4 regions of the Hafnia sp. CBA7124 genome follow, and region 1 is predicted to be linked to each of the others. Evidence: predicted binding sites of a transcription regulator. Region 1 holds the regulator's gene; each other region holds the start of a gene.
What was found. Region 1 encodes Fur, which represses iron uptake genes when iron is present. Its sites were predicted from a motif close to ATAATAATGAGAACNACTATCAA; they were not measured.
Positions count from the first base shown of each region.

Region 1 (6,069 bases):
ATCATTATCCAATACAGGTTTACGACTTAATCAGCAGGATTATAAAGTCAAACGCCTCATGCGGATAGCGTAAACCCGATGCTCTGATCAATTCAGTGAGTTTTTTCCCAAACTTATGGAAAGAATACCCTTAAATTTTGCTGGATAACACTCGATGGCTAACAATCATGCTTAGTCGTGGTAACCTATTTGTTACAACATAAGATTTGTCGCACTCCGTTGCCGCATGTTTAGCGCATGAAGCCCGCGAATAGACACCACGAATAGACCTAACGATATGAAACTCAACTACCGCGAACATATTCCAGCCCAGCAAGCCCAGTTTCCACCGGCATTATTGATCCACGGTTTATTCGGCAGTCTGGATAATCTTGGCGTATTGGGCCGAGACTTGCGCAGCGATCGCCGTGTGATTCAGGTTGATATGCGCAATCATGGCCACTCGCCGCGCTCAGAGCGCATGGATTATGCCGCGATGGCCGAAGATTTACTGGCGTTGATCGACGATCTTTCGTTACCGCAGTTGGATGTCATTGGGCACTCAATGGGCGGAAAAGCCGCGATGACGTTAGCTGCACTTGCCCCCGAGCGTATTCGCCGCCTTGCCTTGCTGGACATTGCGCCCGTTGACTATCAGGTTCGTCGTCACGATACGATTTTTGCAGCTATCAACGCAGTGACGGATGCACGGCTGACGCGTCGCCAAGAGGCCGCTGAAATCATGCGCAGCTACATCCAAGAAGAAGGTGTAATACAGTTTTTACTGAAATCTTTTCAGGAGGGCGAATGGCTATTTAACGTGCCCGTTCTGTGGGAGCAATACGAAAATATCGTGGGCTGGCAAGAAGTAACGCCTTACCAAGGCCCTGCGATGTTTATCAAAGGTGGCTTATCGCCCTACATCCAAGATATTCATCGCGCCGCCATTGCGCGCCAGTTTCCTCATGCTAAAGCTCACGTGGTAGCCGGTACGGGCCACTGGCTGCATGCAGAAAAGCCAGAGCTGGTGCTACGCACGCTGCACCGTTTTCTCGACAGCGATGAATAAGTCAAACAGCTTAATTTTGTCGCCTTCACGACCTAACTTAATCTTAACGACAGCCTCACTGTAGAAAAAATCACCATTCATCAGTGAGGTAAGTAAGATTAAGGATTGTCGCAGCTGGGGGCGCTGGGGTATTATGGCGCGCTATTATTCTGGCAGGCAGTTTTGCTGTTCAAGGATAGTGCCGGTAAAGGGTGAATGGCCCTAGTATGTTAATCATGATCTGATTCGTTACGCAGATTCAAAATTCTCCTTGTAGTACCGCTACCTGATATGGCCAAAGAACAAACGGACCGCACGACTCTGGATCTGTTCGCAGATGAACGTCGTCCGGGTCGCCCGAAAACTAACCCGTTATCTCGGGATGAACAGCTAAGAATTAACAAACGCAACCAACTGCGCCGCGATAAAGTGAAAGGACTGCGTCGCGTCGAGCTAAAGATTAACGAAGAAGCGGTTGAAATGCTGAATCGTTTGGCTCAGGAACAAAACATTAGCCGCAGTGAATTGATTGAACAAATTTTACTCAATCAGATTTTAAAATCTTAACGCCACCAGCACACAATGACGACAAATCGATACGGTTTAAAGTGCTATAGTGCGTAAAGTACGTACTGGTCTTTCTCAAGATTCTAGTTTAATTATTTGATATAAAAGGTATAAACGCGACATGGCAATCGTAGGCATTTTCTTTGGCAGCGACACGGGCAACACGGAAAACATCGCTAAGATGATCCAAAAGCAACTCGGAAAAGACGTTGCTGAAGTTCATGACATTGCCAAAAGCAGCAAAGAAGACATCGAAGCATTCGATATTCTTCTGCTTGGCATCCCAACGTGGTATTACGGTGAAGCTCAGTGTGACTGGGATGATTTCTTCCCTTCTCTGGAAGAGATCGACTTCAACGGTAAACTGGTTGCTCTGTTTGGCTGCGGCGACCAAGAAGACTATGCAGAGTACTTCTGCGACGCTATGGGCACCATCCGTGATTTGATCGAGCCACGCGGCGCGACTATCGTTGGTCACTGGCCAACGGCGGGTTACCATTTTGAAGCGTCTAAAGCGCTGGTTGATGACAAAACCTTCGTTGGTTTGGCTATTGACGAAGATCGCCAGCCTGAACTCACCGCAACGCGTGTTGATGCGTGGGTGAAACAAATTTCCGAAGAGATGAGCTTGGCTGAGCTGGCTGGCTAATCTGAAATTGTGCCCGCTGACTGCATAAGTCAGCGGGTATTTCAGCGATTGGCGAAAGCAACTTGCAACATCTATGTAACTCATTTTTCCCGCTCTAGCCCCCGCCACCAGCAGAGTTACATATTTGTCAGTGTGTTACGTTTTATTTCCACCTTGTAATTCCGTCCAAGTTGTTAACACACTGCGGTTTCCATTTACCGCCATCAGCCTTATAATGAATCTCAATTATATTTTCAGTTCGGTGACAATTAGGGCAACGTAGGCAGCAAATGCAGGCTATCCTAAACGTCTTCGAGCTAAGTAACGGGACAGAATCCGAATGACAGATAACAACACTGCTTTAAAGAAGGCTGGACTTAAAGTCACGCTTCCGCGTCTTAAGATTCTGGAAGTTCTGCAAGATCCAACTTGCCACCACGTCAGCGCAGAAGATCTGTATAAGAAGCTGATCGATATGGGTGAAGAAATCGGCTTAGCCACCGTTTACCGTGTACTGAACCAGTTCGACGACGCTGGAATTGTGACTCGTCACAATTTTGAAGGCGGAAAATCCGTATTTGAACTGACTCAACAGCATCACCATGATCATCTGATCTGCTTAGACTGCGGTAAAGTGATCGAATTTAGCGACGACTCCATCGAAAAGCGTCAGCACGAAATCGCTAAAAAATATGGTATCCAACTGACCAACCACAGCCTGTACCTGTATGGCCACTGCGCTGAAGGTGATTGCCGCGAAGACGAAAGTCTGCACGATGGCAGAGAGTAAGCGCTCGCGAGTGTAATGAGGCGACCTGAGGGTCGCTTTTTTATTGCCTGAAATCCACCATCTTCGTTTTCTCGTCGAAAAACAGACAAAAAAAAGCCCCTCAGGCAGGGGGCTAAGCAACTCACAACTAAATCACTCATATGGCTTCGGCAGGTACCATAGCAACAATAATGATGATGAAACGGTATTAAAAATCACTGCGTTAATACGTTATTGCGGCATTCCCTACCCCACCGGAGCAGAGAATACCTTGCGTACCTATCTCGATATCACGCCTGTACCGGTTCTACGCGGCTATAGCGCTTGCCGTCTGGGCTTACTGAACGAATTTGAACGTCGCCAGAAACGGTTGGTTGAGCTTTAGCATCATAACGCTGCCACTGCTTGCCACCGTCTACGGAGTATTCAATCCCCAACCCTGGCAGCGCAATGTTGGCTTCCAGTTTCCCGCCCACAACTTTTGCTCCAGGAACCGGCAGGCGATATTCCACACCAGCTTTATCCATTTTCGCCAGCTCACGCTGTCCCATCAGGTTGGCAAAGCGCTGCCAATCACTCAGCAGAGATTTTTTGTCGACCAAGTCGGTTTCTCCGCCTTTATATTCACGGCCCGCTTTGTAGTCCTGCTCCCAACCCGCGCGATGCCATCCGCGCTCCGCCACCGTCATAACGCGAGGATAAATTTTATACTCCATCATTTCGTCGGTGCGCGTGGTTTCACTCCACAGCTGCGCTGAGAGTCCATAAACGCCCGGCCATGGCTTATCGCTTTTCGCGGTAAAGAAATTGCCGTCACGGTCTACGGAAGTTTCCGCATTCTGTGGCATGTTGTCTGGCGCGAAACTGAAGATCTTACGCTCATCGTTAAAGCGAGTTCCCCAGTAGTAGCCATTTTCCTGTGGATTCACCTCATACGGGAAATCCATGTAGACGTAGTCTGGGTTAGAAACCGTCACTTCATAGCCTTTGTTCGCCCAGTCGTTTACGGTATCAAAACCGCCCCAATAGAGCGTATCCCAGAAGTTAACACCCACGCGCTTGGTGGCAAATGCCTTCGCGTCTTTGGCATCCTTCAGGCCATCCTGCCACGCCTGCATTTTTTCAATGCCGTGCTTATTGACGATCTGGCTGACTTCAATCGCAAAGTGGCTTGGGAGATGCTCCATATCTTCCACTTTGCCGCTCTTAATTAGGGTCTGGCAAACCTGAGACTGCGCCCATGGCTTATCCTCTTTGCTCTGATCGATAATGCCTTTGCCCGGCTCAATCTTGCCATTCTTATCCTGATAACCCGGCCCTAAGCGGATATTCTTAGCTTCATCACCGCCGAAGTGCCACGTGGTTAATGGCTGCCCCGCCTCTTTGTGCATCTGCGCCACTTCGCCGATCACTTTATCGACAAAGCGCTTAGAGGAATCTAAGCATGGGTTCAAATAGCTCTTACGATCATAGAACTGCACAGACGTGGTGTTTGACGTATCCGTAGGATCAACCAAACGGAATTCGTTAGCGCCCTTCTCGTCACCAGCGGCTTTCAGTTTGTCATAACGCGCTTCCATCGAAATCACCGCCGCACGAGCATGCGCAGGCATATCGATTTCAGGGATTACTTCGATCTGACGTGCCTGAGCATATTTCACGATATCGATATATTCAGCGCGAGACAGATGGCCAGAACCATTATTGTTAGCATCAGGTCCTGAGCCTAGCTGTGGTAGCAGGCACTCTTTCTCGCTCAGATCGTGGCAGCGTTTTGAGCCCACATCGATAAGCTCTGGCAGGCCAGGGATCTCAATACGCCAGCCTTCGTCATCGGTCAGATGGAAGTGGAATTTGTTCATCTTGTACGCCGCCATCTGGTCTAGCAGGCGGTGTACCGCTTCTTTGGAATGGAAGTTACGCCCGATGTCCAAGAAGATGCCACGGTATTGGAAACGCGGCGCGTCTTTCGCATCTAAGGTTGCAATCTTCATGCTGCCATCGCTTGGCACCAGAGAAAGGATGGACTGTAAGCCGTAGAAAACGCCAGCCTGATCGTAACCAATGACTTCAGCCCCCTTTGGCCCGATCTTCAGCTCGTAAGCCCCCGGAACCGCTAAGTCGCCTTTGAAGTTATTAACCGCAATCACCGTTTTGATTGGATAGCCTTTGGCATCGTTTTTCACACCTAACAGCGCGAAACGCTGCTGTGCGGCTTCTGCCGTGGCGCTGTTCAGAACGGTAAGATCCAGCGCAACGCCTTTACTGAGGTCAACGTCCTGCTGATGGATTTTCACTTCCATCGGCGTTGGCATAATTTGGCCACGCAGGCTCTGCGCTGGCAGCTCTTTCACATCGGCGTTTTTGTCGAAGCGAGTTTCAGGCACCATCAGAACATTTTTATCGTCTTTGGTGCGCTTCCACAGATCGCCCGCAAACGGCGTCACAAACTGACGTAGATCTTCCGTATCGGTGCTGGCAATCACCTTAGGTTTAGCATCCTGAGAAGTGACGTACCAACGCGGCATAATGTCACTTTCAAACAACTGCCAGTATTCACCAATCAGCGGAATTTCCACCGATTGACCGGCGGTAAACCCTTTAAATTTATCGGTGGGTTCAATTTTGTGCAGGTCACCGGTCACAAACGTAATTTTGAACTGATCGCTTTTCACGTCCAGAACCTGACGTGGGTTATGGAAATAGATCGCCCAGTCATTGCCTTTAATATCACTATCGCTGGTTAGCGTGATGACCGATTGGTTACACGATGCCCAGTCAGCGCCCAGCGCGGCACAATCGACGCCGTTCTCTGCCGCGCGGTTGTCGGTGACTTTCACGTTAACTTTTAACTGACTCAGTTGGTCAACGATTTGCTGATCTGCCTGGCTTGCTGCGGAAAAACCGAGCATGCCCAGTGCAGAAACGGCAACGGCCAACGTGTTCAATTTAAATTTGCTCATCCTAAAGCCCCATCCTTAATCAGTTATTGTTGCTGCGAATTTCCTGCCAAACTTTGTTACAGGCCTGCTGGTAATTATCTCCAGCACCGGTTTTAGCCGCCTGAATACAATTTTG
Region 1 covers NZ_AP017469.1:1,215,663-1,221,731, reverse strand. The annotation lists gene seqA (replication initiation negative regulator SeqA) at 1-2, opposite strand, end outside; gene ybfF (esterase) at 278-1,048, shown strand; gene ybfE (LexA regulated protein) at 1,319-1,594, shown strand; gene fldA (flavodoxin FldA) at 1,716-2,243, shown strand; gene fur (ferric iron uptake transcriptional regulator) at 2,563-3,012, shown strand; gene CPY98_RS05670 (beta-N-acetylhexosaminidase) at 3,282-5,954, opposite strand; gene chiQ (ChiQ/YbfN family lipoprotein) at 5,974-6,069, opposite strand, start outside.

Region 2 (6,069 bases), 560 kb from region 1:
GGAAGTGCGCAGTTCAAACTCGTAGCCTTTCGACTCGATTTCGCCACTTTGATACTTCTCGTAGGGATCAACGCCGTTCGGGTTAGAGGTCAGCGCATTCTCTTTTTTGATATCAAACACAGCGGCCGTGAAGATGGTGTTCTGGCTTGGTGTGGCAAATTTCACCCCACCTTCCCACATCTTGCTGGTTTCTGGTTTGTAAGAGCCACCGCTTTTGTTACGCCCAGCTAAAGGCTCAAAGCCTTCTGAGTAAGCAACGTACGGGGAGATGCCGTTTTCAAAGTGGTACATCGCGCCATAGCGCTGGGTGTACTTGCTTTGAGAGAAAGTTTCATCTGTATTGGCACCGTATTGCAGGCCGTAGGTGCGCTTCTCGTATTGGTCATAACGACCACCGGCCAAGATGGTCAGCTTGTCGAGATCGATAGAGTCCTGCCAGTAGTAGCCGTTCTGGTGCATTGAATAGCGCACGTTGGTGGCCAGTGACGGATCCCAGGCAATATTGCCGCGGTTAATTTCGTGGTTATTGCGATCGAAGATATCGATGCTTGGCGCAGCGGCATCCTGATACTCGGTTTTGTTGTTCTGCCACTGGTAATCGAAGCCCAGCAACACATTGTGGCGCAGGAACGCGGTATCAAATTTACCGGCAATCTGGTTATCAATGTTGAAGGAATCCATGCTCTCATCGGTCATGTACATACGACGACCGAGAGTGCGGCCATCATCAGCAAGACCGGTGCTGTAGGTGTTTTCCTGATAGGCCGTGATATGCATAAAGCGAGCTTTCTGCGTGAAAGACCACTCATCGCTGAAGCGGTGATCGAACTGGTAGCCGACAGATTCTTGTTTACGCTTATAGGCTTCCCAATTGTGATCGCCCAGATAAACGTCAGTCGGCAGTTTGCCATAAGGAGAATACTTGAAGGTGCCTTCGCCTGGCAGAGAGGTATAAACGCCGGCATTAGGATCGTTCTGGAAGAAGGCTTGTAGCAACAGGCTATTGTTATCGTCGATATCCCAACGCAGAGAAGGCGCTAACAGATAGCGCTCATCTTTGGAGCCTTCGGCCTGCCCATCAACGGCACCGGCTAAGCCCACAAAGCGGTAGCTGACGTCGCTATCGCCAATTTGTCCGGTTGAATCGATTTTCCCTTCGCGACGATTATCGCTGCCGGTATCAAATTCTACGTCGGTATTTTGGTTTTTCTGTGGTTTTTTACTGATCATGTTGACGATACCGCCTGGTGAGGCGTTACCGTATAAAACTGATGCGGGGCCTTTCATGACTTCGATACGATCGAGCATGTAGGTATCAACTTGGCCTTGAATGTTCCATTCGTTGTAAGGCAGTTGTAGGCCGTCGAGATAGTTTTCGCTGTTTTTGAATCCACGAATGGTGAATTCATCAAAACGTGTGATGGCGCCACCACGGTTTTCAGTGGTTACACCCGATACGTAGCGCAGCGCTTCGTTTAGTGAGCTGATGCCGCGCTCGTCGAGTTCTTGGCCTTCAACGGTGTTGATAGTTTGCGGAGTATCTTGCGCGGTCAGATCGGATTTTGTGCCGGTATTTTCGTAGCTTCCCAGCGGTGGGAGGCTGGATTTGGCGCTGACAACGATTTTGTCTGCATCGTCTGCTGCTGCGGTATTTGTTGCTGTATCTGCGAAGACGCTCAAAGGGAATACCAAACAACCGATTGGCAACGCCGCTTTCAACGAAGAGTTAATAAACGCTTTGTATTTCATCTAATTATCCCTGCTTGAAAAAGCACGAAGATCTAATAATTAATTGTGAGCAATCTGGTCATCGCCGGATGTTAACCAGTCAATGACATCGCTATATCAAATGCGATACAGAATGATAATTATTCTCGTTAGCTTTGGTAGCTTTTATTCAAGCAGAGGAGGGGAAACTATTTTTCTTTGTGATCTACGTCACGAATTCATGAGAGTAATTTAAGAATAACCATAAATAACTCAATGAAATTAATCGAGTAATGGTTATTAACAGGTAAGGTATTAATTCTATTTATATATAAGGCAGTCTAACCCACCGATGGGTGGGTTAGCGGCGAGGAGATCTTATTGAATGATGCCAGCAGGTTGCTCAGCTTTTGGGTCTGCGCCATAACGGTTGGCGCCCGTGGTCCCTGCTTTGCAAGACCAGACTAGCAAAATGATCGGGCCGACAACGGGAATAAAGCTAATGAAATAAAACCATCCTGAGCGCTCGATGTCATGCAATCTTCTTACGACGACAGCCAAACTAGGAACAAGAGTCGCAAGTACAAATACAATGAAGATACCAGCAATCAGTGAGCTATCAGATGTGAGCATCAGAACATACAGTATGGCCCAAACGGTGCCCTGGATAAGTGCAAACATCCAATACTCTTTGCGCCGAGCCCGGCCACTGAAGGTGGCGTAATTTTTTAATACTTTGATATACCAGTTCATTGAAAACATATCCTTTGTTTTTAAGTCGCATAAGGATACGTAATGAAGGGGGAATTCTTCTGACGCCGATCAAGAAAGCTATTACTTGATTTAGTAGTAATAGATAAGAATGTTTTAAGTTGACTCCGCTTTTTAACCCAGCGTGAGCGGACAATCACCGCACTCTTTCATCTTAGGCAGCTTATAGCGTTGGCAGCAGGTTCGGCGCTGAATAGTACCGTTACGCATCAGTACGGTGCGATAGAGTGGGTTGTCTTGGCCGTCGGGGAAAGAGGCGGAGAAAAAGAGAGCCTGTTCGAGCTGCGAGAAAAGCACATCACCAATCAGGGGACGTAATTCTCCTAAATACCAATGCATCACATAGCCAATATTGCTCCACATCAGCTTAGCGTTTAAAACGCCTTGGCGCGCAATGGCGTTTACTGCTGGAATCAGATGACGCTCAACTAAGGACACCATACGCTGTAGAGGAGTGCTGTTACGGGCGTCACCGGCTATTAACTGCGGATAATAGATAAATGCCTCAGGGCGTCCACTTTCATGGAAGCGAACTTTGAACTGCCGAATATGTGGATCGAGAGGGGCTGATTGCTGAAGTAGCAACAGCATCATTGGCGGCACCAATAACCCAAAATACCACTGCGCCCACAGGGATTCTAACGGTTTGGCTTCCGGCGTTTTATCAGGGTATTCAGCGTAGTGTTCTTGCTGATAGTTTGCCATGAGCTTGGCGTAGGTTTCTGCCGTTGACCATTGCATAGCAGATAAATCGTGGCTAGCTGCTGATTCATCGATCAAGAACGTGGTGAGAAAATGAGGGTAGTGCTGGCTAAAAAGCGCAGTGAGCTCTTCCGCTTCTGGCGGAAAAGCAGGAAAGACGGCTGGAAAGTAGGCATCAAATTCAGTCAGCGCAGTTATCTTCACCACAACACCCTAGAGATCAAGTATCAAAACGCAATAGTACTGATAACTATTATCAATCGCAAGATGGTGGTTGAACGAAATGTGTCATAGCGCTCATTTAGGTGAAAATTGAAAACTGGTGGTGATGGCTAAGCTAAATGACCAGCATAAACATCGTTGACGCCACAATGTCGGCAAGTAAAGGACGGTGAGTTACGTTACGGGACTATATTTTTTTTAATAATTTATCTTTTAATCAACATATCTACGAATAGGTTGTGCTTAGCTAGATAGAAATTATTTTCCTATCTAGCAGATTATAAAAAGAAATTAGGTTTCTTTTTGCAATAAAACTCTATTACGACCTTTCTGTTTTGATATGTACAGCGCTTGATCGGCACGCGTTATGGCATTTTCTAAATTATTGCCATGCATCTCTGAAAGCCCCGCTGAAATTGTTACCACGTTGCTTCCATTTGGCTGGTATTCATTGATTAACGCCAACTGTTCTACATGCAAACGAATATGCTCACATATTTGTATCGCGAGACTTTCAGACGCATCGCGTAAAATAAGTAAAAACTCTTCACCGCCATAACGAATGGCTAAATCTCTAGTACGAACGGCTTCTTTGATAATTTGAGCAATACTTTTTAATGCTATATCACCGTATTGATGCCCGTAGTGATCGTTATAGAGTTTAAAGAAATCAATATCTAACATGACAACAAAGTGTTTATGCTCAGTGTCACAATCGCTGCCCATATGATGGAATTGAAACTCGAGGCCACGGCGGTTAAGCAGCGTGGTAAGGGGATCAATCATGCTGAGATCGCTGAATCGCGCTCTGTCTTGCTCCAACTGAGTGACTAGTCTGCGTGTAAATGCCTCACGCCGCCGCGTCATTGCGTGATGCAATGACAACGCAATGATCGGTAATGTGAGAACGAATAAAATACGCGTCATATTGTGGAAATCTTCCAACACAATAACGGTTATTGCGACGGGAACGGCATTAAGGCAAAACGCTAATAAGTTGTCAGAAAGCGCGACGGCTGCAATAAAAAATATGCTGAACAGATTGATCAATAAAAACTCATGGCTGTTGGCGTCAACATGCTGATATTTAGCTGCTATATGAAACGACCATAGCAATCCTAGCAATAGAGAAGCAACGTTGAGCTTCAGCAGATATTTGTCGCGATGCCATATCAATGATATGGACGAGAATAGGCAAAAGACAAAAACGCCAATGCCTGCAAACGTATACGGCGGATCTGTCTGTAATGGATTGAGCAGCGCATAAAACGATGTAGCACCATTTAACAGGATAAATAGCAAGAATGTCATATGGCTTTTGCTATTTAATAGGTCGTCGTAGTTTTTTGCGTTCATTAAATAAGGCTCGTGACTGTCAATATCGCTCAAAATAAAAATAGAAAATGGCAGTAATATGTTAGCTGTTAGACAAGAATTTTCTTAGGGATGTCTGATGTGGCGATAAAACTAACAGCTTTGATCTAAGATGTCATGCGCTTGTAATCAATGTGGGTTATATCGCCTTTTTTTGAGTGAATATCGTACAGTGCCTTTGCGTGTCCTGCCGATTTAATGCCTTTACACATACATAATTCATGGGTGAAACGGTTTATGACTCAGTATATGATATTGGGAATTATTATCATTTATGGTGCGGATTATGCTGATTGCTGCGATGGCGTTTCTGGTGGTGTGGGGGATAAGTTTATGGGTCTGCAAATCTCTTAGCGGGATTTGGGGGATAAGCTTGCCGACGTTAGTGCTGCCCATGCTGATTGTTTCCAATCTGAATCTATCTTTTTTAAAAGGCATGATGGTGCTGGCCATGTTGGTCACGTTGGCGATGCTGTTTAATCCACGTCTGCGCAACTATGTGCTGCTTCCATCAGGGCTGGCTCTGGCGGGAGGGTTAGCGACAATTTCATTAAATTACAATTACTTTGGGATTTAATATGCGGGTATACGAGCGAGAAATTATTTAAATTGAAAGCGAATAGTAAAATAGAGGGATTTTAAGAAGACTCGCTGAGGAAGAAGAAACAATCTGTTGGTGCGAAGAGAGGGACTTGAACCCTCACGTCCGTAAGAACACTAACACCTGAAGCTAGCGCGTCTACCAATTCCGCCACCTTCGCACATCAGATTACTTTTCTGTACTGCAGTTTGACTATGCTCACCAGCTTGGTGCGAAGAGAGGGACTTGAACCCTCACGTCCGTAAGAACACTAACACCTGAAGCTAGCGCGTCTACCAATTCCGCCACCTTCGCAAGATGCTGTGAAGCATAAATCATCGTGGTTATTTGGTGCGAAGAGAGGGACTTGAACCCTCACGTCCGTAAGGACACTAACACCTGAAGCTAGCGCGTCTACCAATTCCGCCACCTTCGCATACCGTTTACGTCGCCTTGCAGCAACATAACCACGGAGGCGAATTCTAGAGATTTTCGCGGTTACGTCAACACTTATTTCCCCATCAATGCTTGTTTGATGCGCGTTTGCTGAAAATGTGGGCATTTATTTTGTAAATCACGATAGGACAATGAATTATCGTGATCAATAGCACGGCATGCAGAAAAGTCAGTGGGGCGCTGGTAAACCGAGGTTTACCAGCTAAAAGCAGAAATTAACGTTTTTTCTTGGCCATCGCAGCACGGCCTAAGCGTGC
Region 2 covers NZ_AP017469.1:660,203-666,271, forward strand. The annotation lists gene CPY98_RS03110 (TonB-dependent siderophore receptor) at 1-1,749, opposite strand, end outside; gene CPY98_RS03115 (DUF805 domain-containing protein) at 2,086-2,460, opposite strand; gene fhuF (siderophore-iron reductase FhuF) at 2,593-3,384, opposite strand; gene CPY98_RS03125 (GGDEF domain-containing protein) at 3,694-4,758, opposite strand; gene CPY98_RS03130 (DUF1435 family protein) at 5,063-5,353, shown strand; tRNA gene CPY98_RS03135 (tRNA-Leu) at 5,451-5,537, opposite strand; tRNA gene CPY98_RS03140 (tRNA-Leu) at 5,585-5,671, opposite strand; tRNA gene CPY98_RS03145 (tRNA-Leu) at 5,706-5,792, opposite strand; gene rsmC (16S rRNA (guanine(1207)-N(2))-methyltransferase RsmC) at 6,028-6,069, opposite strand, start outside.
Region 2: CPY98_RS03110 (TonB-dependent siderophore receptor) is a predicted target of Fur. The motif match lies at 1,862-1,884, and genes of this name have one in related genera.

Region 3 (6,069 bases), 1.5 Mb from region 1:
GTTCATGCGTCATGCCGAGTGGCGCGCCGCTCGCTTTATCACGACCGAAAATTGTTTGCTGCTCTTGCAGCGGTGTGCGATCCCAAAACTCCACGCGGAAACGAATAATCCGCACCGCCTGATAACTGCCGCCCACCGCCCATGCTGGTTCTTTTTGGTCAGCGGTGACCCACACGATGTCGTTCATCAGAGGCTTGTCGTCGGCGTTTGGGTTTGCCGTACCATCTTTGAACCCCAGAAGATTGATCGGCGTTTCTTTGCCGTGGCTTTGTGCCGCATGGGTTGAGATGAAACCCTCCCGCCGCCAGCGCACGCTGAGTAGGTCGGGCGTGTATTTGATAATGTCGCGCAGTGCGTGGATCACGCTGTCGTTGCTGTTACTGCAAATTTGGAGCAACAGGTCGCCGTGACAGATCGCCGCATCCAGCGAGTCATTAGGGAAACGCGTCATTTTTTGCAATTGAAGCGGCTTGAGCGCAGCCAAGCCAAAACGCTGATCGAACAGGGAATCCCCTACTGACACGGTAATCGTCAAATTATCAGGATAAATGTCCGGCCCCATGATGCCGGAATCCATCGGTGGCAATTTGGCATCTGCGTGCGGGGCTTCGCCGCCGTGCGTCAAAAAGGCAATCCGCTCGGTGAGCAGTTTCATTAAGCGTTGTAAATCTTGAGCATTCGTCGCCAGCACGTCAAAAGCCACCAGCATGGCTGAAGCCTGCTGCGGCGTCAGTACGCCAGCCTGGTGTTCCCCATAGAAAGGCTGCTTCTGCCAGCGCGCATTCTCGGGGGATTTATCCGTCGCTAACGGTTTGGTGCCGGTATCGGCCTTCACTGATCCACCTAATACCAAGGCGCCGCTTAATACGCCAGCGCCTAACAGTAAACGGCGGCGGGAAGGCATTTCGGCCTCCCCTGTCAGCCCGGTGATCGGGCATCCTTTACCACTCATTTCTCTAACCCCAGTATTTCGAATCCCAATTTTGTGCAACTAGCGTGCTAAGCGCATCGAGGATCTTAATCGAGCCCTAACACACCACGCAGCTGTGCCAAATCTTCTGCCAGCGCAGTGATCGGTCCTTTCATCGCATTGCGATCTGCGGTGGTGAGTTTTTCATAGGACTCATAGCCGTCTTTGGTGCGGTATTTGTCTAAGATGGAATCAACGGTTTTAAAGTTGGCGTCAATTTTGGCGAGCAGTTGAGGATTCGCTTTTTCCAGCATCGGACGCAGCAGATTCACAATCTTTTGCGCACCATCGACGTTGGCACGGAAATCCCACAGGTCGGTGCGGCTGTAGCGATCTTCTTCACCGCTAATTTTGCTTGCAGCCACTTCTTCGATAAGACCTGCCGCGCCACCGACAACTTTGCTTGGAGCAAAGGTCAGCGTCGTCACGCGGGTTTGTAGTTCGAGCACGTCTTTCATCAGACGATCCGCATAGCCGTCCATTCCTTTGGTGGTTTTGTCACCAAACAACACTTTTTCTAGACGGTGGAAACCGGTGAAATTAGGATCTTGGGCCTTTTGTTCGTAGTCGTCTTCACGCGCATCAATGCTGCCATCGAGATCGGAGAACAATTCTGCAATCGGTTCGATACGTTCATAATGCTGACGCGTTGGAGCATAAAGTTTTTGTGCCGTTGCCAGATCGCCTTTTTTCACTGCATCGGTGAAGGCTTTAGTCTGCTCAACCAGCTGCTTAACTTCTTGCATGACATAAATTTTGTATTCTGCAATCGGCCCCACCAGCGCCATTGCGTCAGTCTTTACCGCGGCTGCGCCGTCGGCGGCTTGAACAATGATTTTTCCTTTCGGATTACTGAGCAGCCCGCAGGTCATATCGTATTCGCCCGGCTCAAGGGTTGCCGTCATTTTTTGGGTGAACCCTGGGGCGATGTTTTCGCGCTCTTCCACCACCATGACGCCTTTAAGGATTTCCCATTCCAGACCTTTTTGGCTGTTGTTATGCACGATGAACTGGGTTTTTCCGGCAGGAATTGTGAGCGTCATCGGCTCGCACTGTTTGTCATTGACCGCGATTTTCACCTGCGGCAATGCGTCAGCGGCAAGTGCCGCGGTCGCAGGTAAAGTCAGTAAAGCTAAAGACAGCGCAGTGCGGCGAAAAGTCGTGCTAGACATAGAAATAACTCCCTGAAAAATAGGATAATAGTATTGAAAACTCATTAGCGTGAATGATCTGCTTTACCGTTTACCGCCGCGACATCTGTGCGCTGTGGCATGAAGAAGAAAATCAGTGCTGGGATCAGATACAGGAAATAGACCAACACTTCGCTCACCGAAGGGGCCTCTTGATAGCCTAAAATGCCTTCTAAAAAGGTTCCTAACAGTGAATGGGTTGAAAGCACGTCGGTGAGATTGAAGGCGATATCTTGCAAATAATTCCATAGTCCAGCCTCATGGAAAGCGCGGATAGCACCTGCGGCAAGGCCTGCAGCAACAAACAGAATGAAGAGGCTTGTCCATTTAAAGAACTTAGCTAAGTGCAGTTTTATCCCCCCCCAATAAATCATCATGCCGACGAGAATTGCTGCGACCAAACCCAGTACCGCGCCGATGGGCGCCTGAACGCCAACATCTTGCTGAAATGCCGCCAATAGGAAGAAGACCGACTCTAGTCCCTCTCGCGCCACGGCGAAGAAAACCATCGCTACCAGCGCCCAGCCCTGACCTTTGCCTGCGCTGAGTGCGTTATCAATCGCCCCTTCGATATGTGTTTTTACCGAGCGGGAAACTTTACGCATCCAGAAAACCATGTAGGTCAGAATGCAGACCGCGACCACGGCAACCAGTCCCTCGAACAATTCCTGCTGTTTTTGTGGGAATTCGCCAGTAGTTTCATTGATGAAGATCCCCAATCCTAAACAGAGCGCAGCGGCGAGGATTACACCAATCCAGACGACGCCCAACCACTGCGAACGCTGGGTTCTCTTTAAATAACTGGCGATAAGACTGACGATCAACGCAGCCTCAAGGCCTTCGCGGAACATGATGAGGAAGGGAACAAACATGCTTTTCTCTCTTGCCTGCGCACAATGCGCATGTAAAGAACCGTAAAAATAATGATACCGATTATCATTACGGTTAATAAAAAAACAAGCGTTCACCTCATATTATTTGTGAATTAAAGTGTGGCTAGTTGTTACCTTCTGGTATTTGAAATGAAAATAACTTTTAAAAACAAAGCAATGGTTTTTTTAAGTGGGATTTTTTGCAGAGAAAGAAAGAACCATGCGAGTGAAAAATAGGCATCGACATCACTGGAAAGTTATTCAATTTTTATCACCATAGACATCGGTTCTTTTCACTATTTATCTGGGCCAGCTTAGTCTATTTTATAATTCATTCCTTATTTGAATATCTTTGAATATCCAAATATTCAATAAGATAAACAGTTTCTGTTTATTCTTTAGCCCGATGTATTGAGGAGAGAAGCATGAGTTTTTCAGTTGGTGATAGCGTGCAAAAAACCAGCGGTGGCCCACGTATGACTGTTGTCGCGGTTAACGACAATGAGATTACCTGTTCATGGAATGAACTAGGAAACGAAAAACAGGAAACTATAGTGGCTTCCCATCTGGCCCTCTATCAAGAAGACGGTGATTTTGGCGTTTGCTAATTACTGGTAAATTTTCATCTAATCAGCCCAATGATTTAACGCCGCATTGATAACCCAAGCGGCGTTTTTTTTATTACAAAATATCATTCACTATGGAAACGCTCAGCCGTTTTCACTCGCTGAGTTCTTATCACCTGAAGCCTTGATAGCTTAAGGCTATCTTAAGTTTGGCTCGCTAATCTGCCCCACTATAAAGCGGTTTTATTTATTACGCTTAATTCTTGTCCACTGTTCTATAAGACATGGTCATTTAACAGGTTTTGGGGAGCGTTTACCTTGCAGCGAAAGGCGTTGAGAGTCAGTTTTTTATCACTGACCATTATTTTGGCCATTTACTTTACTCTCGTAGTTAACTTACCGATTTTATTGCATTTCTATCGAATTTTGACTTCGCTAGATAACTATAAGCTTGGCTTTGCATTTTCAATCCCACTGGTGCTGATTGCTGCCCTGAACTTTGTTTTTACACCGTTCACGTTTAAACCGATTTTCAAACCTTTCTTTTGCGTCATTCTGGTGGTCAGCGCCTTTGCTAGCTATGCACAATTGAAATACAAGATCATTTTCGATCGATCGATGATTGAAAACATTTTTGAAACCAATCCCGCCGAAGCTTCGTCGTACTACAATTTCTCGGTGGTATTGTGGGTGTTATTCACCGGCATTCTGCCCTGCGTGATATTAATGAGAACCCAGATTATCTATGCGCACGGCTTTCTCGCCCGCTTTGGGCTGCGTTTAGTTTCTATGCTGGTGTCACTTTTGATTATTGCGTTGGTTGCTAGCCTCTATTACCAAGACTACGCGTCCGTTGGACGTAATAACCGCTCGCTCAATTTGGAGATTGTGCCAACTAACTATCTCTATAGCGCTTCGCAGTATATTAATCGCCGCTATCTGACCAAACCCATTCCGTTCCGTAAAATCGGTGACGATGCGAAACTGGTGCAGAAAACGGGCAGTAAACCAACGCTGGTCTTTCTAATCGTTGGGGAAACGGCTCGCCATCAGAATCAGCAGCTACAGGGATATGCTCGCCCAACCAACCCTTATACCAGCCAAGAACCCGACCTGATTTATTTCTCAAAGGTCAGTTCATGTGGTACAGCAACGGCCATTTCAGTGCCTTGTATGTTCTCGAATATGCCGCGTACACACTTTGATAATAACATTGCCCGCAACAGTGAAGGATTGATGGATATCTTGCAAAAAGCAGGGGTGTCTACTTACTGGAAAGACAATGATGAAGGATGTAAGGGCGCCTGCGATCGCATCCCAACACAAATAGTGCCAGCGAACAGCGACAAAAATCTTTGCGATGGCGAAACCTGCTACGATGCCGTGCTATTAAACGATTTGGATAAGCTCATTCCAGCAGATGGGAAAAATAAGACGCTAGCATTCCACCTTATCGGCAGCCATGGTCCAACCTACTATAAACGCTATCCTAAAGAGTTTCGTTTCTTTGTCCCTGACTGCCAGCGTAGTGATATTGAAAACTGTACCCAGCAGGAATTAGTGAATACCTATGATAACACCATCCGGTATACGGACTATGTTGTGAGCCAGTTCATTCAACGGCTTAAAGGATACGAAAAAGACTATAACGTTGCGTTGTATTATGTGTCTGACCATGGTGAATCATTGGGCGAAGACGGTTTGTATTTACATGGAACACCTTATAAGTTTGCACCTGATGAGCAAACTAAGGTCCCAATGGAAATGTGGCTATCAGATGGCTTTGTTCAAGCCAATGGAATCGATCGTGATTGTGTCGCCAAGCTGGCCAAGACAAACGACTATTCACACGATAATCTCTTCCATACCATGCTGGCCATGATGAATGTGCAGACTAAGGAATACGATCCTAGCTTGGATATTCTTAAAAGCTGCCGGACAGCGAAACCGTGATAGCGCCATGAATAGGATGATCGTTATCACAATTTGAATTATTAGAAAGCCACGAATACAACGTGGCTTTTTTATTTGAATTAAATTACTCATAACAAATGCACCACATTCCTTAGAGTTAGAGAGCAGAGGAAACTCCGGTAATAAAACTTCCGCCATAATGGCCTTGTATTTGTAAGCACTAATCCCCTTGCGGAATAAACTCTTCCGCAGATTAACAACCTGAATGAACACGCCTCCACTTCATATTTGTTTTTATAATGTAAATTATTAGTTTAATTGAAAAAATAGATAATAAATGTCACAATTCAGCTATTCAGAGAATTTTCAGTTCTACTGTAATCTACAGATATCATTCTCCTATACGCTTGAATGTATGCGGTGAAATTATATTTTTACATTAACTCTAACCGACTAATGCGAACTCGCGATGGCTTTTAAATTCAGCTCAAACTTGAGAAAACAAATAACGGCGTTTATTGTCACTCTGCTTTTTTTCCCCATCGCTCGCAGTATCT
Region 3 covers NZ_AP017469.1:2,712,198-2,718,266, forward strand. The annotation lists gene efeB (iron uptake transporter deferrochelatase/peroxidase subunit) at 1-952, opposite strand, end outside; gene efeO (iron uptake system protein EfeO) at 1,018-2,142, opposite strand; gene efeU (iron uptake transporter permease EfeU) at 2,187-3,032, opposite strand; gene CPY98_RS12725 (YodC family protein) at 3,458-3,640, shown strand; gene CPY98_RS12730 (phosphoethanolamine transferase) at 3,917-5,551, shown strand; gene CPY98_RS12735 (EAL domain-containing protein) at 5,982-6,069, shown strand, end outside.
Region 3: efeU (iron uptake transporter permease EfeU) is a predicted target of Fur. The motif match lies at 3,078-3,100, and genes of this name have one in related genera.

Region 4 (6,069 bases), 560 kb from region 1:
GGGCATTTATGCACTAGGTGTGGCGTTGGATGAACTGATTATTTACGCCAACGGCATTTTTATCATGATCTATCTGCTGTGTATGCTGGCGGGTTGCCGTCTACTGAAAGGACGTTCACGTCTGATGGCGGCCATAGGCAGCGTATTGTGTTTGTTATTGCTCTATATGGTTGGCTGGAAAAGTATTTATGCGATCGTAATGCTAGCCGCACTATGGGCACTGTTACCTCGGCGTGCGATGGAAAACGGAGTAAACTCCCATTAGCTATCGAGCTAAGCAGCAATAAAAACGGAAGCCGATGGCTTCCGTTTTTGCGTTTATGCTCGACTCGCTTATTCAGCGTCTTTTGTCGCGGTTGCTTCGCTTGCTGCCAGTTTTTCTTCTAACGCAGCTAAGCGCTGTTCCATCATCGCCAGCTTTTCACGCGTGCGCAGCAAAACCTGCGTTTGTACGTCAAACTCTTCGCGATTCACTAAATCCATGCGATTAAATTGTGCCTGCAGGATTTGGCGGATTTTTTTCTCGACATCATCCCCGAACTCGCGCAGTCCTTTTGGCATGGATTCATGCACCTGACGGGCAATCTGTTCAATTTTCTTCGGGTCAATCATGGCGTGTTCCTTGGTCGTTATGGTCATGCGTTAGGGCTTAAGAACCACTATCAGAACGAATGACGATGATATTGAGCTGATGCACAATAGCAGAGCTATAGCTGCATAGTGTAATGCGAGTTGGCGAATGGATAAACCTCTGTGATCGCTCTTGGATAATCTGGAATGACGATTGCCCAAACTAATCATTAGCGTTATAGTTGACCTGCTTATTCTCAGGGCGGGGTGGAAGTCCCCACCGGCGGTAAATTTATGCATAACGCATGTCTTTCACGGCAAGCGCAGCATAAAAAGCCCGCGAGCGCTTATGCCGCAAGGTGTAAGGACAGCAGATCCGGTGTAATTCCGGAGCCGACGGTTAGAGTCCGGATGGGAGAGAGTAACGATACCTGTTGGGTTTGTCCCACTCGCGTTATTAGGCGCGTTAGCCGTAGGCTTACGTTTGCCACTCCTCAAAGCTGCCCTGATTCTGGTAATCCATATAATTAATGAGGTTTTTTTACCATGAATCAGACTTTACTTTCCGATTTCGGTACTCCGATGGAACGTGTTGAACGTGCGCTGGCTGCATTGCGTGAAGGCCGCGGCGTTATGGTGCTTGACGATGAAAATCGTGAAAACGAAGGCGACATGATTTTCCCTGCTGAAACCATGACTGAAGAACAGATGGCGCTGACCATCCGTCACGGTAGCGGCATTGTTTGCCTGTGCATCACCGAAGAGCGTCGTTTGCAGTTAGATCTGCCGATGATGGTCAGCAACAACACCAGCCATTACGGCACCGCATTCACCGTGACTATCGAAGCCGCTGAAGGCGTGACGACCGGCGTTTCTGCCAAAGACCGTTTGACTACCGTGCGTGCCGCAAGCGCTGAAGGCGCTAAGCCTTCTGACCTGCATCGCCCTGGTCACGTGTTCCCGCTGCGCGCTCAAAACGGCGGCGTTCTGACTCGTCGTGGTCATACTGAAGCAACTATCGATCTGGTGACTTTAGCGGGATTCCGTTCTGCGGGCGTACTGTGTGAACTGACCAATGACGACGGTACTATGGCACGTGCGCCAGAAGTGATTGTGTTTGCTAACAAACATAACATGCCAGTCGTGACCATCGATGATTTGGTGGCTTACCGCCAGTCTCAAGAAAAAATCGCGAGCTGATTTTTAGCTCTGCACGAAAAAGGACAGCCTAGGCTGTCCTTTTTGCTATTTGGAGATGGGAGAGTCTTAACCGAGCGGGCTGCTTTGTAACAGCGTCAGGCTAAATCCCATCACCGTCATACCGCACAGCACGCCATAGCTTGGGTTATTCTGCGGATCAATCTCTTTGGCCAACGGCATCAGTTCGTCTACCGATAGCGCCACCATGATACCCGCTACCATTGCCATGATTGAGGCCATTAACACCGGAGATATGGCCGGCCCCAGCAAAAAGAATGCCAGTAACCCACCTAAAATTTCGGCGAAGCCCGAAATGCTGGCCCACCATAGCGCCTTAGTTTTTGAGCCCGTGGCGGCATAGACCGGCCCAGCAACCGCTAAGCCTTCAGGAATATTGTGAATGGCAACCGCGAGCGCAATACCCATGCCTAATTCAAGGTCGGAGCTGGCGGTGACAAAGGTGGCAATGCCTTCTGGAAAGTTATGCAGGCTAATGCCGAGCGTTAGCAGCATGGCTGTACGGCGCAGGTTGCGTGTTTTCCCTGCCTTAGGCGCATCCATCAGGTCGTGTGCATGCTGGTGCGGCAACATTCTGTCCAACATGAAATAGCCCACCAGACCAATGATAAACATGCCATAGCCAAGCATCGGTGACATGCCTTGGGTATCCAGCGCGGCGGGTAACATTTCCATCAAAGAAATCAGCAGCATAATCCCTGCGGCAAAGCCAAGCGCAAACGCTAAAACCCGGTTGGAGGGTTTCTGTCCGATAATGGCTAATAACGCGCCGACAAATGTGGCACCGCCAGCTAGCAAAGTCAGAATAAGTGGAACTGACATAGCGCCTCCTTGTTGATAATGATTCCTATTATTGTTTTAACCTATCTTTAAGTAAATAGCGAATACAAAGTTATTACCGATGACTCTAATAACTCAACCCCTCTGGGTCTGATATTCAAATTTACTGACAATCATCATCATGGTTATCCGGCAGACGATCGAGATAAATCTGAGTAATGTATAACCATTCGGAGGCGATGCTCTCCGCCAGACTCAGAAAAGGATAATGTTATGACTACCTCTCGTATGCCTGCGCTATTTCTCGGTCACGGTAGCCCGATGAACGTGCTGGAAGAAAATGACTACACCACGGCTTGGCGCGAGTTAGGTAAAACGTTGCCGCGTCCGAAAGCGATTGTTGCTGTTTCTGCGCATTGGTACACCCGTGGTACGTTTGTCACGGCGATGGAACAGCCGCGGACGATCCATGATTTTGGTGGATTCCCACAGGCCCTGTTCGATACGCAATATCCAGCGCCGGGTTCGCCTGAACTCGCTCGTCGAGTACAGGAATTACTGGCGCCAGAAATGGTGCATTTGGATACCAGCGAATGGGGTTTGGATCACGGTACTTGGGGCGTTTTGATCAAAATGTATCCAGATGCCGATATTCCGGTGATCCAACTGAGTATTGATGGTACTCAACCCGCGGCTTATCACTATGAACTAGGCAAGAAACTCGCCGCCTTGCGCGATGAAGGCGTGATGATTGTCGCGAGCGGAAACGTGGTACATAACCTGCGAATGGTTAAGTGGCAGGGCGAAGCGGAACCTTATCCGTGGGCATTCAGTTTTGATAATTTTGTGCGTGAGAATCTGGCACATAAAGGCGAAAACCATCCACTGGTTAACTTTATGCAGCATGAAGGCGCTGAATTATCTAACCCATCGCCGGAGCACTTCCTGCCGCTGTTATATGTGCTTGGCGCATGGAACGGTGAAGAGCCGATTTCTGTGCCGGTGGACGGCATTGTGATGGCGTCGCTGAGTATGCTATCAGTCGTCGTGGGATAGTACCCGCAAACGAAATTCCTCCCCTGCGAAGGGGAGGATTACGATAGGGTCAGTATGCGGAAGTTAGCGACTGGCCTTCTTCTTCAAAAACACCCACATCAGAGCCAACCAAAGCAGCCCGCTGATTAATCCATACAAATTAAAGATCCCACTTCCCTGCCAGAGATAAATACGTTTTGCGATTTCGATGCCCAAGGCATAAATGCCAATGGTGGTCATACCGAGAGCGGCGGCAACGGTGCCTTTGCGCATATCGCTGGCAAACAGCGTGAGGCGATATAATCCTGCGTTAATTAGCCCTGTGCCGAAGGCGTAAAGGCTTAAACCGGCAATGGTCCAAAGGTAAGCATGCGGGGTAAACAGTGTGCCAAAGGTGGCCAGTGCCAGACCGGTAATGATCGGCGGTGCGCCGAGCCACAGCGGTTTTTCAATCGACATCTTTCCTGCGATGCGTGCCAGCACTAAATTGCCCATGATAAGGGCAACAAAAATAGGCACCTGCAACCAGCCATATGCCACTGGCGTCAGCCCTTCACCATCGATCAGTATCACCGGAGAAATCGCGACCCACGCCAACAGCGGCAGGGCCGAAAAACCGATTGATGCCGCACCACAGACAAAACGCAGATTGCCAAATACCTGTCGATAATCTGCCAGCAGGGAGGTTAAGCGTAATTTTTCGCCCTGCGACTGCGCGGTTTCCGGCATCGCTTTCCATAGACCGAGCCATGCAATAAATGCCACTAAGGCAAATACGGCAAACATGCTTTTCCACGGTGCGAATTGAATAAATGCCGCACCGGCCAGCGGGCCAATCAATGGCGCTATCAAGGCCACGTTGGCCATTAATGCCATCAGCTTGATACTGAGCGTTTGATCGAAGGCTTCTTGCACGGCGGCATATCCCACGGCGCCGATAAAACAGAGGCTGATACCTTGGATAAAGCGCATCAGAATAAATTGTTCAATGCTGTTGGTGAATAGCGTAGCGATACAGGCGGCAACAAACAGCATCACGCCGGTCAGCATCACCGGGCGGCGGCCAACGCGGTCAGAGAGTGGCCCAAGCAGCCATTGCAGCATCATGCCACCGAATAAATACGCGGTTAATGAGGTTGGAACCCAGCTCACATCGGCATTGAAATCACGCACCACATGAATCATGCCCGGTTGGATCATGTCGTGGGCGATGTAGGTTGCGAACTCGAATAACACCAGTGCGAGCGGAAACAGCACGGCACGGCGAGTTAGCTTAGAAGCAGCAATATAGGATGACATGTCGGGTGATTACTCGGTTTATGTAAAGAGTTTGCCCCTGCGTTCCCAGTGAAAAAGAAACGGCAGGGGCTATAGTCGTTCAATTCTGATTTTCGGGGGAGCGTAGGATGCGTTATATAACCGCACCCTGCGATAAACCCGTCTATCTTTTTGTGTCAGCGCCAGTCACGTCGAGCGCTATTTAAAAGTCACCAATGGGTTATCCAACTGGCCCGCAAATTTCAGATTTTGTGATGGATCGCTGAGGTTGATCATCTGGCGATTGTTAGCCAATTGGAGGCGATTCAAACAAGAGTGCGTGAAGGCAGGGCTGAACATATCGTAGCGCTCGAAACGTTCGGCCAGCTCAGGATGCGCTCGCTGATAATCCGTCACGCATTCGGTCACGCGCTGCCAGAATTTCTCCTGTGGGTAATTTCCCTGCTCATGCAGAATCGCAGCCATAAAGCGGAAGAAACCGTCGAACACATCGGTAAAGATCGACAGGATTTTAAGCTCGTCGGGTACGAATACCGCAACGCGTTTGGCTTTTTCTGGCAAATCGGCATCGGGATCCATCACCACGATCTCTTCGGCGATATCTTTCATAAAGACATGCACCGGGGTATGGTTTTCCAGCACGAGGATCAGGTTTTCACCGTGTGGCATGAAGGCCAGATCGTAGGTGTATAAGCAGTGCAGCAGCGGGCTGAGATAGCTTTGCAGATAGCGTTTCAACCATTCGCCGGTCTCTAAGCCAGAAGCCTGAATCATGGCTGGTAGCAACGCATTGCCATCGCGATCCTGATGCAATAGCGCCGCCATCGTCATAACACGCTGGTTCGACTGAATCAGCGCCAGCGGGCTTTCGCGCCACAGCGCAGCCATCATTTTTTTGTATGGCGTATCGCCGCTCACCGCGCTTTCGTAATAGTGATTACGATAGCCGATGGTCGCCACTTCGCGCAGCATACGGAAACCATAATCACGCAGGCAGCTGTCGTTTTCGATAAGCTCGGCCAGCCATTCGTTGATGCCCGGCGTTGTCGCCATATAGTACGGAGACAGGCCGCGCATAAAGCCCATATTGAGGATCGATAGCGCAGTTTTTACATAGCGTTTGCGCGGATGACTGGTATTGAAGAAGGTGCGGATGGACTGTTGAGCCTGATAGTTATCATCGCCAAT
Region 4 covers NZ_AP017469.1:650,751-656,819, forward strand. The annotation lists gene yjeH (L-methionine/branched-chain amino acid transporter) at 1-265, shown strand, start outside; gene CPY98_RS03070 (accessory factor UbiK family protein) at 334-612, opposite strand; FMN riboswitch at 820-997, shown strand; gene ribB (3,4-dihydroxy-2-butanone-4-phosphate synthase) at 1,117-1,770, shown strand; gene zupT (zinc transporter ZupT) at 1,837-2,610, opposite strand; gene ygiD (4,5-DOPA dioxygenase extradiol) at 2,842-3,624, shown strand; gene CPY98_RS03090 (MFS transporter) at 3,688-4,902, opposite strand; gene CPY98_RS03095 (IucA/IucC family siderophore biosynthesis protein) at 5,080-6,069, opposite strand, start outside.
Region 4: zupT (zinc transporter ZupT) is a predicted target of Fur. The motif match lies at 2,623-2,645, and genes of this name have one in related genera.